Regions from separate parts of the Streptomyces sp. MMBL 11-1 genome, predicted to be linked through region 3. Evidence: riboswitches for the same ligand, from Rfam matches in the RefSeq annotation. Region 3 holds a riboswitch; each other region holds the start of a gene.
What was found. Region 3 has a riboswitch for cyclic di-AMP ahead of PSQ21_RS21965 (C40 family peptidase). Riboswitches for the same ligand answer to the same signal wherever they lie in the genome.
Positions count from the first base shown of each region.

Region 1: another riboswitch for cyclic di-AMP. It lies ahead of PSQ21_RS27955 (M23 family metallopeptidase); the one in region 3 lies ahead of PSQ21_RS21965 (C40 family peptidase).
Region 2: another riboswitch for cyclic di-AMP. It lies ahead of PSQ21_RS12450 (LysM peptidoglycan-binding domain-containing protein); the one in region 3 lies ahead of PSQ21_RS21965 (C40 family peptidase).
Region 4: another riboswitch for cyclic di-AMP. It lies ahead of PSQ21_RS32145 (M23 family metallopeptidase); the one in region 3 lies ahead of PSQ21_RS21965 (C40 family peptidase).

Region 1 covers NZ_CP117709.1:6,265,797-6,269,640, forward strand. Annotated here, with positions in the region: gene PSQ21_RS27945 (M16 family metallopeptidase) at 1-60, shown strand, start outside; gene PSQ21_RS27950 (M16 family metallopeptidase) at 87-1,457, shown strand; cyclic di-AMP (ydaO/yuaA leader) riboswitch at 1,680-1,847, shown strand; gene PSQ21_RS27955 (M23 family metallopeptidase) at 1,861-2,676, shown strand; gene PSQ21_RS27960 (GntR family transcriptional regulator) at 2,854-3,561, shown strand; gene PSQ21_RS27965 (HPr family phosphocarrier protein) at 3,744-3,844, opposite strand, start outside.
Region 2 covers NZ_CP117709.1:2,911,525-2,915,368, reverse strand. Annotated here, with positions in the region: gene PSQ21_RS12460 (cytochrome P450 family protein) at 1-220, shown strand, start outside; gene PSQ21_RS12455 (transglycosylase family protein) at 396-1,472, shown strand; cyclic di-AMP (ydaO/yuaA leader) riboswitch at 1,808-1,944, shown strand; gene PSQ21_RS12450 (LysM peptidoglycan-binding domain-containing protein) at 1,950-2,666, shown strand; gene eno (phosphopyruvate hydratase) at 2,990-3,844, shown strand, end outside.
Region 3 covers NZ_CP117709.1:4,944,025-4,947,868, forward strand. Annotated here, with positions in the region: gene PSQ21_RS21955 (C40 family peptidase) at 1-455, opposite strand, end outside; gene PSQ21_RS21960 (hypothetical protein) at 722-1,075, shown strand; gene PSQ21_RS21965 (C40 family peptidase) at 1,121-2,317, opposite strand; cyclic di-AMP (ydaO/yuaA leader) riboswitch at 2,316-2,482, opposite strand; gene pcrA (DNA helicase PcrA) at 2,763-3,844, shown strand, end outside.
Region 4 covers NZ_CP117709.1:7,287,240-7,291,083, forward strand. Annotated here, with positions in the region: gene PSQ21_RS32135 (DUF6126 family protein) at 9-182, shown strand; gene PSQ21_RS32140 (tyrosine-protein phosphatase) at 216-1,028, opposite strand; cyclic di-AMP (ydaO/yuaA leader) riboswitch at 1,472-1,632, shown strand; gene PSQ21_RS32145 (M23 family metallopeptidase) at 1,635-2,582, shown strand; gene PSQ21_RS32150 (SGNH/GDSL hydrolase family protein) at 2,744-3,571, shown strand; gene PSQ21_RS32155 (STM4011 family radical SAM protein) at 3,595-3,844, opposite strand, start outside.

The DNA.
Region 1 (3,844 bases), 1.3 Mb from region 3:
TCCGACGAGGGCACGGCAGCCACCGAGGGCACCGACGCGCACGAGGGGGCGGACAAGTGAGCGACGCCGCCGCGACTGGAGTAGCCATGGAGTACCACCCGCAGCCCAGGCCCGGCACGGCCCGCCCCTGGGCCTTCCCGGCGCCCGAGCGCGGCGCCCTGCCCAACGGGCTGACCGTGCTGCGCTGCCACCGCCCCGGCCAGCAGGTCGTCGCGGTGGAGATCTTCCTGGACGCGCCCCTGGAGGCGGAGCCCGAGGGCCTGGACGGCGTGGCCACGATCATGTCGCGGGCGCTCTCCGAGGGCACCGACAAGCACAGCGCCGAGGAGTTCGCCGCCGAGCTGGAGCGCTGCGGCGCCACGCTCGACGCGCACGCCGACCACCCCGGCGTCCGGGTGTCCCTGGAGGTTCCGGCCTCCCGGCTGGCCAAGGCCCTCGGGCTGGTCGCCGAGGCGCTGCGGGCCCCCGCCTTCGACGGGAGCGAGATCGAGCGCCTCGTCGGCAACCGCCTCGACGAGATCCCCCACGAGCAGGCCAACCCGTCCCGGCGCGCCGCCAAGCAGCTCTCCAAGGAGCTGTTCCCGGCCGGCGCCCGGATGTCCCGCCCGCGCCTGGGCACCGAGGAGACGGTCCGGCGGATCGACGAGAGGGCCGTGCGCGCCTTCTTCGACGCCCACGTCCGTCCGTCCACCGCGACGGCCGTGATCGTCGGCGACCTGACCGGCATCGACCTGGACGCGCTGTTGGCGGAGACCCTCGGTGACTGGTCGGGCGACGCCGGGCAGGCCCGCCCGGTGCCGCCCATCACCGCGGACGACACCGGCCGCGTGGTCATCGTGGACCGGCCCGGCGCGGTCCAGACCCAGCTGCTGATCGGCCGCATCGGCGCCGACCGGCACGAGCGCGTCTGGCCCGCCCAGGTGCTCGGTACGTACTGCCTGGGCGGCACCCTGACCTCCCGGCTGGACCGGGTGCTGCGCGAGGAGAAGGGGTACACCTACGGGGTGCGCGCCTTCGCCCAGGTGCTGCGTTCCAGCGGCCCCGACTCGGGCGGCGCGGCCATGCTCGCGATCAGCGGCTCGGTGGACACGGAGTCCACCGGACCGGCGCTGGACGACCTCTGGAAGGTCCTGCGGACGCTGGCCGCCGAGGGGCTGACCGACGCCGAGCGCGAGACGGCCGTGCAGAACCTGGTGGGGGTCGCCCCGCTGAAGTTCGAGACCGCCGCCTCCGTCGCGAGCACGCTGGCCGACCAGGTCGAGCAGCACCTCCCCGACGACTACCAGGCCCACCTCTACGCCCGGCTCGCCGAGACGGGCACCGTGGAGGCGACCGCCGCCGTGGTCAGCGCCTTCCCGGTCGACCGGCTGGTCACGGTCCTCGTGGGGGACGCCGCGCGGATCGAGGAGCCGGTGAGGGCCCTCGGCATCGGAGAGGTGTCCGTCGTCACCGGCTGACGCACCTGCGGCACACCGCTGCGAACAGGACCCCGACGAGCGGAAGTTCGTCGGGGTCCTTGCTGTTTGCCCTCTTTGTTCGTTCTATCCCTTTTGGTGAACATTCAGCCTGTCTGCCCTGTGGGATGTGCGACAAATCCCCTGGCCCGTTTGGTGATGGGAAGCCGCCCCGCCTAGCGTCGGCTCGGCTGTCCGCCACCCGTATGCCGCAGCCGCGGCGCCGGGCAGTCATCGCCGAGTCCCCGTCAGGCGCGAGCCTGGGGAGCCGGGGACCCACGCAGTCCCTGGGGTGAATCGGAGGCCAGTGCCGCGAAACCGGCGCGGGCATCCGTAGGAGACCTTCCTGCTCCGAACCCGTCAGCTAACCCGGTAGGCGAGAAGGAAGGAAAGGATCAGCCCCTCCATGGCGTTCACCCGTGCCACCGGGAAGCACCGTGCCCCGAGCCGCCTCACGCGCCGGAGCGCCCGGGCCGTCGGTATCGCGGCTCTGGCCACCGCCGGAGTCCTCGGCTCGCAGGCCTCCCCGGCCCTCGCCGCGGACACCGAGGCCACCGAGGTCGCCGACACCGGCCTCACCCAGACCGTCGCGCTCGACGCCACCCTCGCCGACCAGATCGACGCGCAGGCCCACGCCCAGAAGCAGCAGGCCGAGGCGATCGCGAAGGCGAAGGCCAAGGCCGCCGCGGAGGCCCGCGAGAAGGCGGCCAAGGCGAAGGCGAAGGCGGAGGCCGAGCGGAAGGCCGAGGCCCGCGCCAAGGAGGTCCGCGAGGAGAAGGCCCGTGCCGCCCGCGCCGCCGAGCGCGCCCGGCTGAACGCCTTCCACCTCCCGGTCGCCGGCTCCCACGTCACCACCGGCTACAACGCCGGCGGTTCGCTCTGGTCCTCCGGCAGCCACTCCGGCGTGGACTTCCGGGCCGCCTCCGGCAGCTCCGTCGTCGCGGTCGGCGCCGGCACGGTCGTGGAGGCCGGCTGGGGAGGCGCGTACGGCAACAACATCGTGCTCCGGATGACGGACGGCACGTACACCCAGTACGGCCACCTCTCCTCGATCGGCGTCTCCGTCGGCCAGAGCGTCTCCTCCGGCCAGCAGATCGGCCTCTCCGGCTCCACCGGCAACTCCACCGGCCCGCACCTGCACTTCGAGGCCCGCACCAGCCCCGACTACGGCTCCGACATGGACCCCGTCGGCTACCTGCGCTCCCACGGTCTGAACGTCTGACCCGCCCCGCGCGATACCGCCCGAAGGCCCCGGCACCCGTCGGGGCCTTCGGCGATTTTGGGCCGAGGATATTCATGGATTCCGGTCTGCCATCGGAAATTCCGGCAGATTGCCATAGAGTCACGGAACAGGCGTCGGGCGGCCGCGTTTCGCGGGGATCAAGGCGGAGGTTCGGACATGCGCATTCCCGCGCATTCGGTATGCACGGCAATTCGTGACGACATCGTCTCCGGTGTCCACGAGCGCGGCAGCCGCCTCACCGAGGAGTTGCTGGCCCGCCGCTACGGGGTTTCCCGCGTCCCGGTCCGCGAGGCCCTGCGCACGCTGGAGTCCGAGGGCTTCGTGGTCACCCGCAGGCATGCCGGCGCCTGTGTCGCCGAGCCCACCGCGCAGGAGGCGGCCGACCTCCTGGAGGTGCGGACGCTCCTGGAGCCACTGGGTGCGGAGCGCGCCGCCCAACGCCGCACGGAAGCCCACCTGAAGGTGCTCCGGGGACTGGTCAGGCTGGGCCAGGAGCGGGCCCGCCGGGGCGAGGACGAGGATCTGCGCTCGCTGGGCGGCTGGTTCCACGAGACCCTCGCCCAGGCCTCCGGCAGCCCCGGACTCATCGCGCTTCTTACCCAGCTCCGCCACAAGATCGCCTGGATGTACGCGGTCGAGCAGCCGGCCCGCCCGGTCGACTCCTGGGCCGAGCGCGGCGCGATCGTGGACGCGGTGGCGCGCGGCGACGCGGCGCGGGCGAGGGCGCTGACCGCCCGGCTCGCGGAACGCGCCACCGGGGCCCACCGGCTGCGCCACCCGTACCCGCCGGGGCGGCGCACCGCGCCCGCTCCCCGCGTGAGCACTTCGCAACATGACGTCAACACCGCGCGTGTTCGCCATTAACAAAAGAGCCGTATGGAGAGAGAAGTCCGGCGGGGAATTGTCTGCGCTGCCCGGATCATCGATGCGCGGATCTTTCCCGTCATGACTGTTCGGCTCTTTCCCGAAAGCGAAAGAGCCGTGATCCCTCAAAGGGGTTCACGGCTCTCGCACCTGTCGAATCCGGCAGGGCCGGTTCGCGTGGGTCAGACGGTCTCGGGGAGTTCTTCCAGGCCCTCGGCGACCAGCTTCGCGAGCCGGTCCAGAGCGGCCTCGGCGTCATCCGCGTCGGACGCGAGCACGATCT
Region 2 (3,844 bases), 2.0 Mb from region 3:
GCACGGCATCCACTACTGCCTGGGGGCGCCGCTGGCCCGGCTGGAGGGACAGACCGCGCTGACCACTCTGCTCAGACGCCTTCCTGACCTGCGGCTTACGGGCGAACCTGGCGATTTGCGCTGGCGCGGCGGGCTCATCATGCGTGGACTGCGCACCCTTCCGGTCGCGTTCGAGCCGGGTGCCCGGACCGAAAAAAGTGACACAGTGTCAACTCTGTGACTTTCACGTGATCTGCGCTGCATCGACTTGTGACACACGTTCGAGTCCCGCTAGGTTCACGGTTCGACGCGTCGGTCGCACCTTGCTCACGCGTCACTTGGGCGCCGAAGCAGGCACGGAATCCGCTGTGCGGCGCTCAGGCCACTCGCTTGTCAGTCGCACGGAAGGCATACCCATGGGCTCCGCGAACGGCAGACACCGCCGCCCTCGCCAGGCACCCGCCCTCATCGTCGCCGCGGGCGTGACGGGATCGGCCATCGCCATCCCGCTGCTCGGCGCCGGCGGCGCGCACGCGGCCGAGGCCACCACCTGGGACCGGGTCGCGGAGTGCGAGAGCGGCGGCATGTGGAGCGCCGATCTCGGCAACGGCTACTACGGCGGGCTCCAGTTCTCGCAGGAGACCTGGTCGGCGTACGGCGGCACGGAGTTCGCGCCCCGCGCCGACCTCGCCAGCCGCTCGCAGCAGATCTCCGTCGCCGAGAAGGTCCTGGACGACCAGGGCCCGAAGGCGTGGCCCAGCTGTGCGGTGATCTCCGGCCTCGCCGTGGACGGCGGCCTGCCCGGCGTCGACCCGGGCACCTCGCCGTCCACCGATCCGTCGGCGGACCCCTCGGCGGACCCCTCGGCCGATCCGACCTCCCCGCCGACCGGCGAAGCGGATACAACCGGTGAATCCGGTGAATCCGGCGAGTCCGGTGAATCCCCCAAGGGTGAGAAGCGTGATGAAGCGGACAAGAGCGGTAAGGGTGACGCGGAGAAGGAGAGCGAGGCTTCCGACTCCTCGGTGACGCCCTCCGCCCCGCCCGCCTCCGGCGCCCCCGACGCCTCGGACCCCTCCACCGCCCCCGACGCCTCGACGGGCGGGGAGGGCAAGGGAGGCAAGCACCGGGGCACCCCCGCGCCCGAGGAGGCCGACGCGGGCCAGGAGAACGGTCCCCGTGAGTCCGGCCGGCACGCCTCGCGCGGTGACGGCGACGCGCGGGACGGCGGCGCGGTGTCCGCCGACGGGTACACGGTGCGGCCCGGGGACAGCCTCTGGGCGATCGCCGACACGCAGGAGCTTCCCGGCGGCTGGACCGGCCTGTACGAGACGAACAAGAGCGTCCTGGGCTCCGACCCGGACCTGATCCTGCCCGGCCAGCACCTGGACCTGGGCCTGGATCCGAGCGCTGACCCGAGTACGGACAAGGGTGCGGACGAGGGCGCGGACCGGCCCGCGCCGACGGGTGCCGAGACGCCCGCCGGCAACTGATCGAATTCGGGAAAACACCCCGAAAAGACGGGTAGTTAAGAGACCTATGTCCACTTTTGCGTAAGTGAGACATGGGTCTCTTTGCTTCAACTCGCGCGTCTCGTCCGGCCGGTCCGGGCGCAACGCCCCCGACCTGCGGAAACGGTGCGCCGGCCACGGCGAGTTCGGGTTGATTGCCCCCTATGTCCATCTTTGAATGTCGGGGTTGCCTGTGTTTACGGTCGGAGCCGCTCGCACCGCGGGCCCCGTCGACCGTCACGCCGAATCCTGCCGTCGGTCGAAGGGAACAGACGCGTAAGCGCCGTAGGCAGGAGCGGGGGACCCAGGTAAGCCGCCGGGTCCGGACGCCTCGTCGAACCGACGGGGGCGTACGGGGCCGGCTAGGGGTGAAGTCGCGAGCAGCACCGTGCGACCGGGCAACTCATCAGCCCGAACCCGACAGCTCACCTCGTAGGCGTCGGTGAGGAGATTCGTTCCATGCTGCTGAACAGCAAGGGCAAGCACCGCCGCCCGTCCAAGGCCACCCGTATCGCCACCCTCGCGGGCGTCACCGGCGCCGCGATCGCCGTCCCGCTGATGGGTGCGACCAACGCCTCCGCCGCCTCCGTCGAGACCTGGGACGCCGTCGCCCAGTGCGAGTCCGGCGGCAACTGGTCCATCAACACCGGCAACGGCTACTACGGCGGACTGCAGTTCTCGCAGTCCAGCTGGGCCGCCGCCGGCGGTACTCAGTACGCCCCCCGTGCCGACCTGGCCTCCAAGGACCAGCAGATCGCCACCGCCGAGAAGCTCCTCGACATGCAGGGTCCGGGCGCCTGGGCCTGCGCCGGCGCGGGCGGCCTCACCAACGACGGTGTGGACCCGGGCGTGAACACCGGCTCCGGCTCCGGCGAGAGCAAGCCCGAGCAGGCGCAGCCCGAGCGTCAGGCCGAGCAGCCCACCACGCGCTCCGAGCAGCGCACCGCTCCGCAGGCCGAGAAGAAGGCCGAGAGCAAGAAGACCGTCACCACCCCGACCGGCGAGAAGGTCCAGAAGGGTGACGGCGAGTACAAGGTCGAGGCCGGCGACACGCTGAGCAGCATCGCCGAGGCGGAAGACGTCAAGGGCGGCTGGAGCAAGCTCTTCGAGCTCAACGACGACATCGTCAAGGACGCCGACCTGATCTTCCCGGGTCAGCAGCTCCACCTGAAGTAACCGCCGTCTCTCCTCCCCGGAGGAGAAGCGTCCGGCGGCACTTCTCCTCGCACGGCTTCCCGGCCCGGCGCGCTCGTATCCCCGGCGCGCCGGGCCGGACTTTTCGTGAGCGGCGGGCGCCGGTGAACCCGCATGCGTTCACCTCTTGTTGTTACCGCTCAGTAGATTTCTAGAGTTTTGTCCCGTGATGCAGGCCCTTGGGTCCTTTTTCGTCCCAGGAGGCGGGCGGTCGGCTGGCCGACGCGGCCGGGCCCGATAGGCTCGTGTCGCAAGGCCACAGTGACCCTGCACAACCAGTGTCAGATCCCAGAAGGAGATGCCTCGTGCCGTCCATCGACGTCGTCGTAGCCAGGGAAATCCTCGACTCCCGGGGAAACCCCACGGTCGAGGTCGAGGTTGGCCTCGACGACGGCAGCACGGGCCGTGCTGCTGTTCCGTCCGGCGCCTCCACCGGTGCGTTCGAGGCCATTGAGCTTCGCGACGGTGACCCCAACCGCTACATGGGCAAGGGCGTCGAGAAGGCCGTCCTCGCCGTCATCGAGCAGATCGGCCCGGAGCTCGTCGGGTACGACGCCACCGAGCAGCGCCTCATCGACCAGGCGATGTTCGACCTGGACGCCACCGAGAACAAGGCCTCGCTCGGCGCGAACGCCATCCTCGGCGTCTCGCTGGCCGTCGCGCACGCCGCCTCCGAGGCGTCCGACCTGCCGCTCTTCCGCTACCTCGGCGGCCCGAACGCGCACCTGCTGCCCGTTCCGATGATGAACATCCTGAACGGCGGCTCGCACGCCGACTCCAACGTGGACATCCAGGAGTTCATGATCGCCCCGATCGGCGCGGAGTCCTTCTCCGAGGCCCTGCGCTGGGGCGCGGAGGTCTACCACACGCTGAAGAAGGTCCTCAAGACCAAGGGCCTGTCCACCGGACTCGGTGACGAGGGCGGCTTCGCCCCGAACCTGGAGTCCAACCGCGCCGCCCTGGACCTCATCGTCGAGGCCATCAAGGAGGCCGGTTACGTCCCGGGCCGCGACATCGCGCTCGCGCTCGACGTCGCCGCGTCCGAGTTCTACAAGGACGGCGTCTACGAGTTCGAGGGCAAGTCCCGCTCGGCCGCCGAGATGACCGAGTACTACGAGGAGCTCGTCTCCGCGTACCCGCTGGTCTCCATCGAGGACCCG
Region 3 (3,844 bases):
CTCTGCCGGTCGCCCGCCCGGTCGAGGTAGGAGGCGCGTTGCAGATAGGTGTCGGGGTCGGAGGAGAGCGCCAGCTGCAGGGCCGGGTCGAGGGTGCCGCTGCGGTACTGAGCGGTGGCCAGCGAACCCAGTGCGTGCCGGGCGGTGTTGAGGCGTGCGGTGCGGCGGGCGGCCTCGTCGGCGAGGGCGTCGACGGCGCGGGTGGCGGTGGCCGCCTTCTCCTTCGCCCCGTTGTACTTCTCGGTGGCGGCCTCGGCGTCGTGGTACAGCCGGTCGACCTCCGCCTTGACCCGCGCGGCGGTGGGGGCCGGTTCGGCGGGGGCCGCGCCCGCCCCGGAGACCGAGCCGACGGTGGCCGCCCCGGCGAGCGCCAGGGCGGCGGCGGTGCGGGCGGCGGGGCCGGTGACCGGGCGCTGCTCGGGTTTTCGGTGAGCTGACCTGCGGTGCGCTGCCACGGGGGCGGCATCCTTTCTGTCGGATGCCCGCCGGGGGATGCCGGCGGGCCCGTGCAGGACGCTATTCCGGGTGCGGGGAAAAGAATCCCCATGACGGCTATTGCCCTGATGTGACGTTTCGACGGCCGCATCTGATCGAGAACGGGAGCCTGTTGCCGGGCAATCAGCGCAAGGAATGGGCAATTGGTTCACGAGTGAGGAAAGCGCCCAGGGAAGGCTTGCCTCACTGCGTGGGGGAGGAGCGGCCCTGGCTAGGCTCCGGAGCCATGGACGTACTCATCAATGTCTTCGTCGCCCTGCACATCATCGGCATCGCCTCCCTGCTGGGCGGCTTCCTGACGCAGATGAAGGCCATGGGGGCGGGCACCGCCCGCTTCACCCCCGCCATGCTGCACGGCGCGCTGACCATGCTCGTCACCGGCGTCGCCCTGGTCGGACTCAATGAGGCCGACGACCAGACCGTGAACCACGTCAAGATCGGCATCAAGCTCGCGCTGCTGGTCGTGATCCTCGCCCTCGTCTACGTCAAGCGGGACGACGAGACGGTGGACAAGGGCGCGTTCGCCGCGGTCGGCGGACTGACGGTCGTCAACATCTTCCTCGCCACGGTCTGGACCTGAGCCTCCCCGGGGGGCGGCCGCCGAAGGGCCGCCCCCCGGCGCGCGTCACGCGGGGCGCACGCTGCCGTGGATCGGCATGGAGTAGATCGACTCCTCGCGCACGTTCGCACCCGGCTTCGGGGCGTGGATCATCATCCCGTCGCCCTTGTAGATGCCGACGTGGCTGATGTCGTCGTAGAAGAAGACCAGGTCTCCGGGCTGGAGGTCCGACGTGGCGACCCGCGTCCCGACCTCCACCTGGTCCCAGGTCGTCCGGGGCAGGGTCACGCCCGCCTCCCGCCACGCCGCCTGCGTCAGCCCCGAGCAGTCGTAACTGGACGGGCCCGTCGCGCCCCACACGTACGGCTTCCCGATCTGGGCGCGGGCGAAGGCCAGCACCTTCTCCGCCTTGGCGGCGTAGCCGCTGTCCGCGCCGGTGCCCGAGCCCGTGCCCGTACCTGAGCCGGAGCCGGTGCCGGTGCCCGAACCGCCGCCGGACTCCTTCGCGGCCTCCTCGCGGGCCTTCTCCTCGGCCTCGGCCCGCTCCTTCGCCTCGGCGGCCTGCCGGGCGGCCAGCTTCGCCGCCTTCTCCTTTGCCTCGGCCTCCTGTCTGCGCTCCAGCTCCGCCAGCCGCGCCTTCTCCTCGGCGGTCAGCCTCGACAGCAGGCTCCGGGCCTCGGTGAGCCTGGACTGCACGTCCTTCTTGCTGGAGGCCAGCGTGGCCTGCGTCTCGGTGAGGGTCTCCAGGCTCTTCACCGCCTCCGCGCGCTTCTTCGCCGCCGAGGCCTGCTGCGTACGGACCTCGGCGACGGCCTTCTGCTGCCGCTCCGTCGCCCGGTCCATCAGCCGGCTCTGGTCGAAGTACCCCTGCGGGTTGTCCGCCAGGAAGAAGGTCGCCGCGGGCGCGATGCCCCCGTTGCGGTACTGGGCCGCCGCGTAGGAGCCCAGCGCCCTGCGCGCCTCGTTGATCTTCTCGGCCTGCTTCGCCACGTCGGAGAGCAGCGTGTCGACCTTCGTCCGCTGGGAGGCGGAGGCGGCCTTGGCCCGGTTGTACTCCTGCGTCGCGGCGCCCGCCTGCCGGTACAGGGCGTCGACCTTCTTCTGGACTTCCTCGATGGCGGGTTTCGGCTCCGCGGGCGCGGCCGTGGCGCTCTGCGTGGAGAGCAGCGTCACGGAGGCGAGAGCGGCCGTCGTCAGCCCGACGGCGGGGGTGGTGGTGCGCACCTTCGCGCGCGGCTTGCGATGCGATGCCAAGACCGGCATCTCCTTCCGTGGACCGCCTACCGGGTTAGCTGTCGGGTTCGGACGGAACGGAAGGCTGTCCTACGGTCCGGATGCGAGGTCACGGACCGATTCACCCCGGTTCTGCGTGTGGGTCCCCGGTTCCGGACTGCCAGGGAGGCAGGACGGATTCGGCAGAGGTGCCCGTCGGGCGTGGTTCGCCCCAGGGAGGTACGGGCCACCTGACCGAGCACGCTAGCCAACCGGCCCCGCCGCTGGGAAGGACGATGAGCGATATGCCCGATACATTTTCGTGACCTTTCCGGATCGGGGGCCGGGCACCCCCTCCGACCGGGCGCTCCTTCACGGAACGTCGACGTCCGCTCTCCGTGCGTACGGGTGAGGGGCGGGCGATTCCCCGGGGCGAGTGGCCGCTTCCCGGCTTCGGCAGCAGCTTGTCAGTCCGGCCGCCTAGACTCGGGAGGCGATGAGCAGCCTCTTTGACGACAGTTTCCTGACCGGCCTCCAGCCCGTGGAGGACGGCCCCCCGCCGCCCCCCGAGGACCACGCGCCCGAAGCGGTGCCGGAGGGACTCTTCGCGGGCGTCTACGACGCGCCCCCGCCGCCCCGGGACGGGTACTACCGGGACGGTCACGCGCGCCCGGTGATCGACTCCGCCGCGCTGCTCGACGGGCTGAACACCGAGCAGCGCGCCGCCGTCGTGCACGCCGGGTCCCCGTTGCTCATCGTCGCCGGGGCCGGCTCCGGCAAGACCCGGGTCCTCACCCACCGCATCGCCCACCTGCTGGCCGAGCGCGGGACGCACCCCGGGCAGATCCTCGCGATCACCTTCACCAACAAGGCCGCGGGCGAGATGAAGGAGCGCGTCGAGCAGCTCGTCGGCCCCCGGGCCAACGCGATGTGGGTCATGACCTTCCACAGCGCGTGCGTCCGCATCCTGCGCCGCGAGTCGAAGAAGCTCGGCTTCACCTCGTCGTTCTCGATCTACGACGCCGCCGACTCCAAGCGTCTGATGGCCCTGGTCTGCCGCGACCTCGACCTGGACCCGAAGCGGTTCCCGCCGAAGTCCTTCACCGCCAAGGTCTCCAACCTCAAGAACGAGCTCATCGACGAGGAGACCTTCGCCGGGCAGGCGGCGGATGGCTTCGAGAAGACCCTCGCCCAGGCGTACGCGCTCTACCAGGCCCGCCTGCGCGAGGCCAACGCCCTGGACTTCGACGACATCATCATGACGACGGTCCACCTGCTCCAGGCCTTCCCGGACGTCGCCGAGCACTACCGCCGCCGCTTCCGCCACGTCCTCGTCGACGAGTACCAGGACACCAACCACGCCCAGTACACGCTGGTACGGGAGCTGGTCGGCCCGGCCGGGGAGGCCGACGCCCCCGCCGAGCTGTGCGTGGTGGGCGACGCGGACCAGTCGATCTACGCCTTCCGGGGCGCGACCATCCGCAACATCCTCCAGTTCGAGGAGGACTACCCGAGCGCGACGACGATCCTCCTGGAGCAGAACTACCGCTCCACGCAGACGATCCTCTCCGCCGCCAA
Region 4 (3,844 bases), 2.3 Mb from region 3:
GGACCGTCATGTCCGATTCCGAACACTACGACCCGCTGGGCCCCGGACGCCGCGCGAACGAGGACCCCCAGGAGAAGCGGATGCCGCGCGGCGTGATCATCCGGCTCTTCGCCTATCTGGTCGCGGGCCATGTCATCGCGGCCTTCCTCTACCTGCTCTTCGTGGTGGCCGGGAGCAAATGAAGGACCGTCCGGGGCGAGGAGGCGCCGGAGGGGTCAGCCCTCGTCGAGCAGCCGCTCGCGCAGCCGTTCGCGGGTCCCGGGGGAGATCTTCAGCCCCTCGGTCAGGTAGCGGTCCGCCGTTCCCCAGTTCTCCTCGATGGTCGCGAAGGCCGCCGCGAGATAGGCGGGCCGCGCCCCGAACAGCGGGTCCAGCAGCTCCTGCACCTCGGCCGACATGCCGGCCCCGGACGGGTCGGAGCGCTTCACCTCGTACCGGCGGTGGAGGTCGTTGGACTTGAGGTAGTCCTCCTCGATCGCCTCCGGTACGACGCCGACCGCCAGCAGGGCGACCGCGATCGAGAGACCGGCCCGGTCCTTGCCCGCCGCGCAGTGCATCAGAGCGGGGACGCTGTCCTCGGCCAGGGCGTGCAGCACCCGGCTGTGCTCGGCGGTGCGGTCCAGAATCGTCGCGCGGTACATCCGGATCATGCGGTCGACGCCCTTGTCACCCGAGAGGACCGAGCGCAGCTGCTCGATGTTCCCGCTGCCCACCAGCCGCCAGAACTCGGCCCCGTCGGCCGGGTCCGAGAGTGGAATGCTGACATTGCGGACACCGGCCAGCTCGATGTCGTACCCGTCGAGCCGGTGGTCGGCGGAGTGGCGGAAGTCGAAGATGGTGTGCAGCCCGAGCCCGCCGAGGAAGACCGCGTCCTCGGCGGTGGCGTGGGCCAGGTGGCCGCTCCGGTAGAGCCGCCCGAAGGCGGTGCGCCGTCCGTCCGCGGTGGGGAGCCCGCCCACGTCGCGGAAGTTGCGGACTCCGGTCAGCGCGGTCTCTGTCGGCGGGACCTGCGGCACCTGTTGCGTCACGGTGGCTCCTGGGATCTCTGGCGTCGGCGCGGCTCGCCGGCGAGGGCGCTCCCGTGACGATACGACATCGATTCGACGGAAAATCATCACGGTCGCGCGCCCCGGTGCGAGTGCCGGGGCGGTCTGTCTGACCGGGCGTCAGGAATGACGGAGACGTCATGTCCGTATTGGTGCATTTCGCAGAACATGCCCCGCTAATGGGGGAGATGGGATTGCCGAGGTGAGCGGGATCATATCCGTGACGGTCCGTGGCGAGCGCACACCGGAGTCTTCCCGTTGCCCGTACGGAAATCCAAGATCCGTAATCCACGGAGTGTGACGGGAATAGTGGGGCGATAGCGAATCGATGATTCCGGTGCGCAACCGATGGCTTGTTCTGCTCGTCCTGACTCGTTTACGGTCGCCGCAATCCGGACGGACCGCCTAATCCTGCCGCCGCCCGGAATTCGCACCCACCCACTCACGCGTGGCAGGAGCGGGGGAACCAGGTAAGCCGCCGGTCCGGAGCGATCCGGACCGGCTCGGGGTGAAGTCGCCGCAACGCGACCGGGCATCTCCAGCCCGAACCCGACAGCTCACCTCGCAGGCGCCGGAGAGGAACTTCCCATGCCCGCAAAGGGTAAGCACCGCCGTCCGAAGTCCGGCCCGATCTCCCGCGGCGTCCTCGCCGCTGGGACCGGCGGCGCCGCACTCGCCCTTCCGCTCATCGGCGCCACCGTCGCGAACGCCGCGGACCAGGCGGCTCCGGCGGCGAAGCCCGCCGCCGCCTCGGTCGCCGCCGCGCACACCGCACCGGCCGCCGCGCCCGCCGCGTCGAAGGACGTCCCGAAGACGTACGCCGTCGTCTCCGGCGATTACCTGGCGAAGATCGCGGCCGAGCACCAGCTCAAGGGCGGGTGGCAGAAGCTGTACCAGGACAACCGCTCCACCGTCGGCGAGGACCCCGGCCTGATCCACCCGGGCATGAAGCTGACCCTCGGCGCCAAGGGCTCCGCCCCGGCCGAGAAGTCCGCGGCTCCCGAGGCCGCCCCCAAGAAGGCCGAACCGGCACCGAAGGCCGCGCCGAAGACGGCCCCGAAGGCGGACACCGCCTCCGCCGACGACTCCAGCAGCCCGTCGCGGACCGGCTCCTCCGAGGCCACCGGCTCCGGCTGGTCCGCCCCGCTGGCCAACGCCAACGTCACCACCCAGTACCGGGCTTCCGGCGCCAGCTGGTCCAGCGGCTACCACACCGGCTCCGACTTCCAGGCAGCCTCCGGCACCCCCGTACTCGCCATCGGCCCGGGCACCGTCGTCTCGGCCGGCAACAGCGGCTCGTACGGCAACGAGGTCGTCATCCAGCACGAGGACGGCATGTACTCCCAGTACGCCCACCAGTCCTCGCTCAACGTCTCCGTCGGCCAGACCGTCACCGGCGGCCAGCAGATCGGCCTCTCCGGTTCCACCGGGAACTCCACCGGCCCGCACCTGCACTTCGAGGTCCGCACCGGCCCGAGCTACGGCTCGGACGTCGACCCGATCGCGTACCTGCGTCTGCACGGCGTCTCCGTCTGACCGGGCGCGGCACACAGTGAACGAGGGGCGGTGCGCGACGGCGCACCGCCCCTCCACTTATTCCGGGTTTACCAAAAACTGACCGGGTGGTCTATCTCACCACCAGTCAACCCCGTATTACGGTCGCGTAGGTCACATCGCACGATGCAGGATAAGTCCTTGTGGCAGACGATTCGAGAAAAAACCAGCAGCACATCATCGGGTCGTACGCGGCGATTGGCGACAGTTTCACCGAGGGCGTCGGCGACCCCGGCCCCGACGGGACCTTTGTCGGCTGGGCGGACCGCTTCGCGGTGCTTCTCGCCGACCGGCTCCCGGCCCCCGACGCGGCGGCCGGCCCCGAGGACTCCCCGCACGGGGACTTCCGCTACGCCAATCTCGCCGTACGAGGACGTCTCCTCGACCAGATCGTCGAGGAGCAGATCCCGCGCGCCAAGGAACTGGCCCCCGACCTGGTCAGTTTCTGTGCGGGCGGCAACGACATCATCCGGCCCGGCACCGACCCCGACGACCTCGCCGAGCGTTTCGAACGCGCGGTCGCCGACCTGAGCAACGCCGTCGGCACGGTCATGGTCACCACCGGCTTCGACACCCGGGGCGTTCCGGTGCTGCGCCACATGCGCGGCAAGATCGCCACGTACAACGTCCATCTGCGGGCGATCGCCGACCGCTACCACTGCCCCGTGCTGGACCTGTGGTCGCTGCGTTCCGTCCAGGACCGGCGCGCGTGGGACAACGACCGGCTGCACCTGTCGCCCGAGGGACACACCCGCGTCGCGCTGCGCGCCGCACAGGTCCTCGGCCACGACGTGCCCGCCGACCCCGACCAGCCCTGGCCGCCGCAGGCCCAGCGCAGCCCCTTCGACGCACGGCGCGACAACATCCAGTGGGCCCGCGAATACCTCGTGCCCTGGATCGGCCGACGGCTGCGCGGAGAGTCCTCCGGCGACCACGTCGAGGCGAAGCGCCCGGACCTGCTGCCGCTCTAGGATCTGTCGTCCTCCGGAGACGGTCAGGGCTCCAGCAGCGGAAGCACACGCCCGGGTGGGCTCGGCACCACGAGACCACCCGGCGGCGTGCCCGCGCCCGGAGGATGTCCTGCCGGTATCCGTTCCAGGACACCGCCCGCGAAGACGTCGTACAGCGGCAGCGACTCCAGATGCACATAACCGATGTGGCAGTCGCACACCGCGAGCGGACAGGCCCGCGGGCCGAGCGCCCGGCGGTAGCTGCCGTCGTAGAGGTTGCCCAGCTCCGCCTTG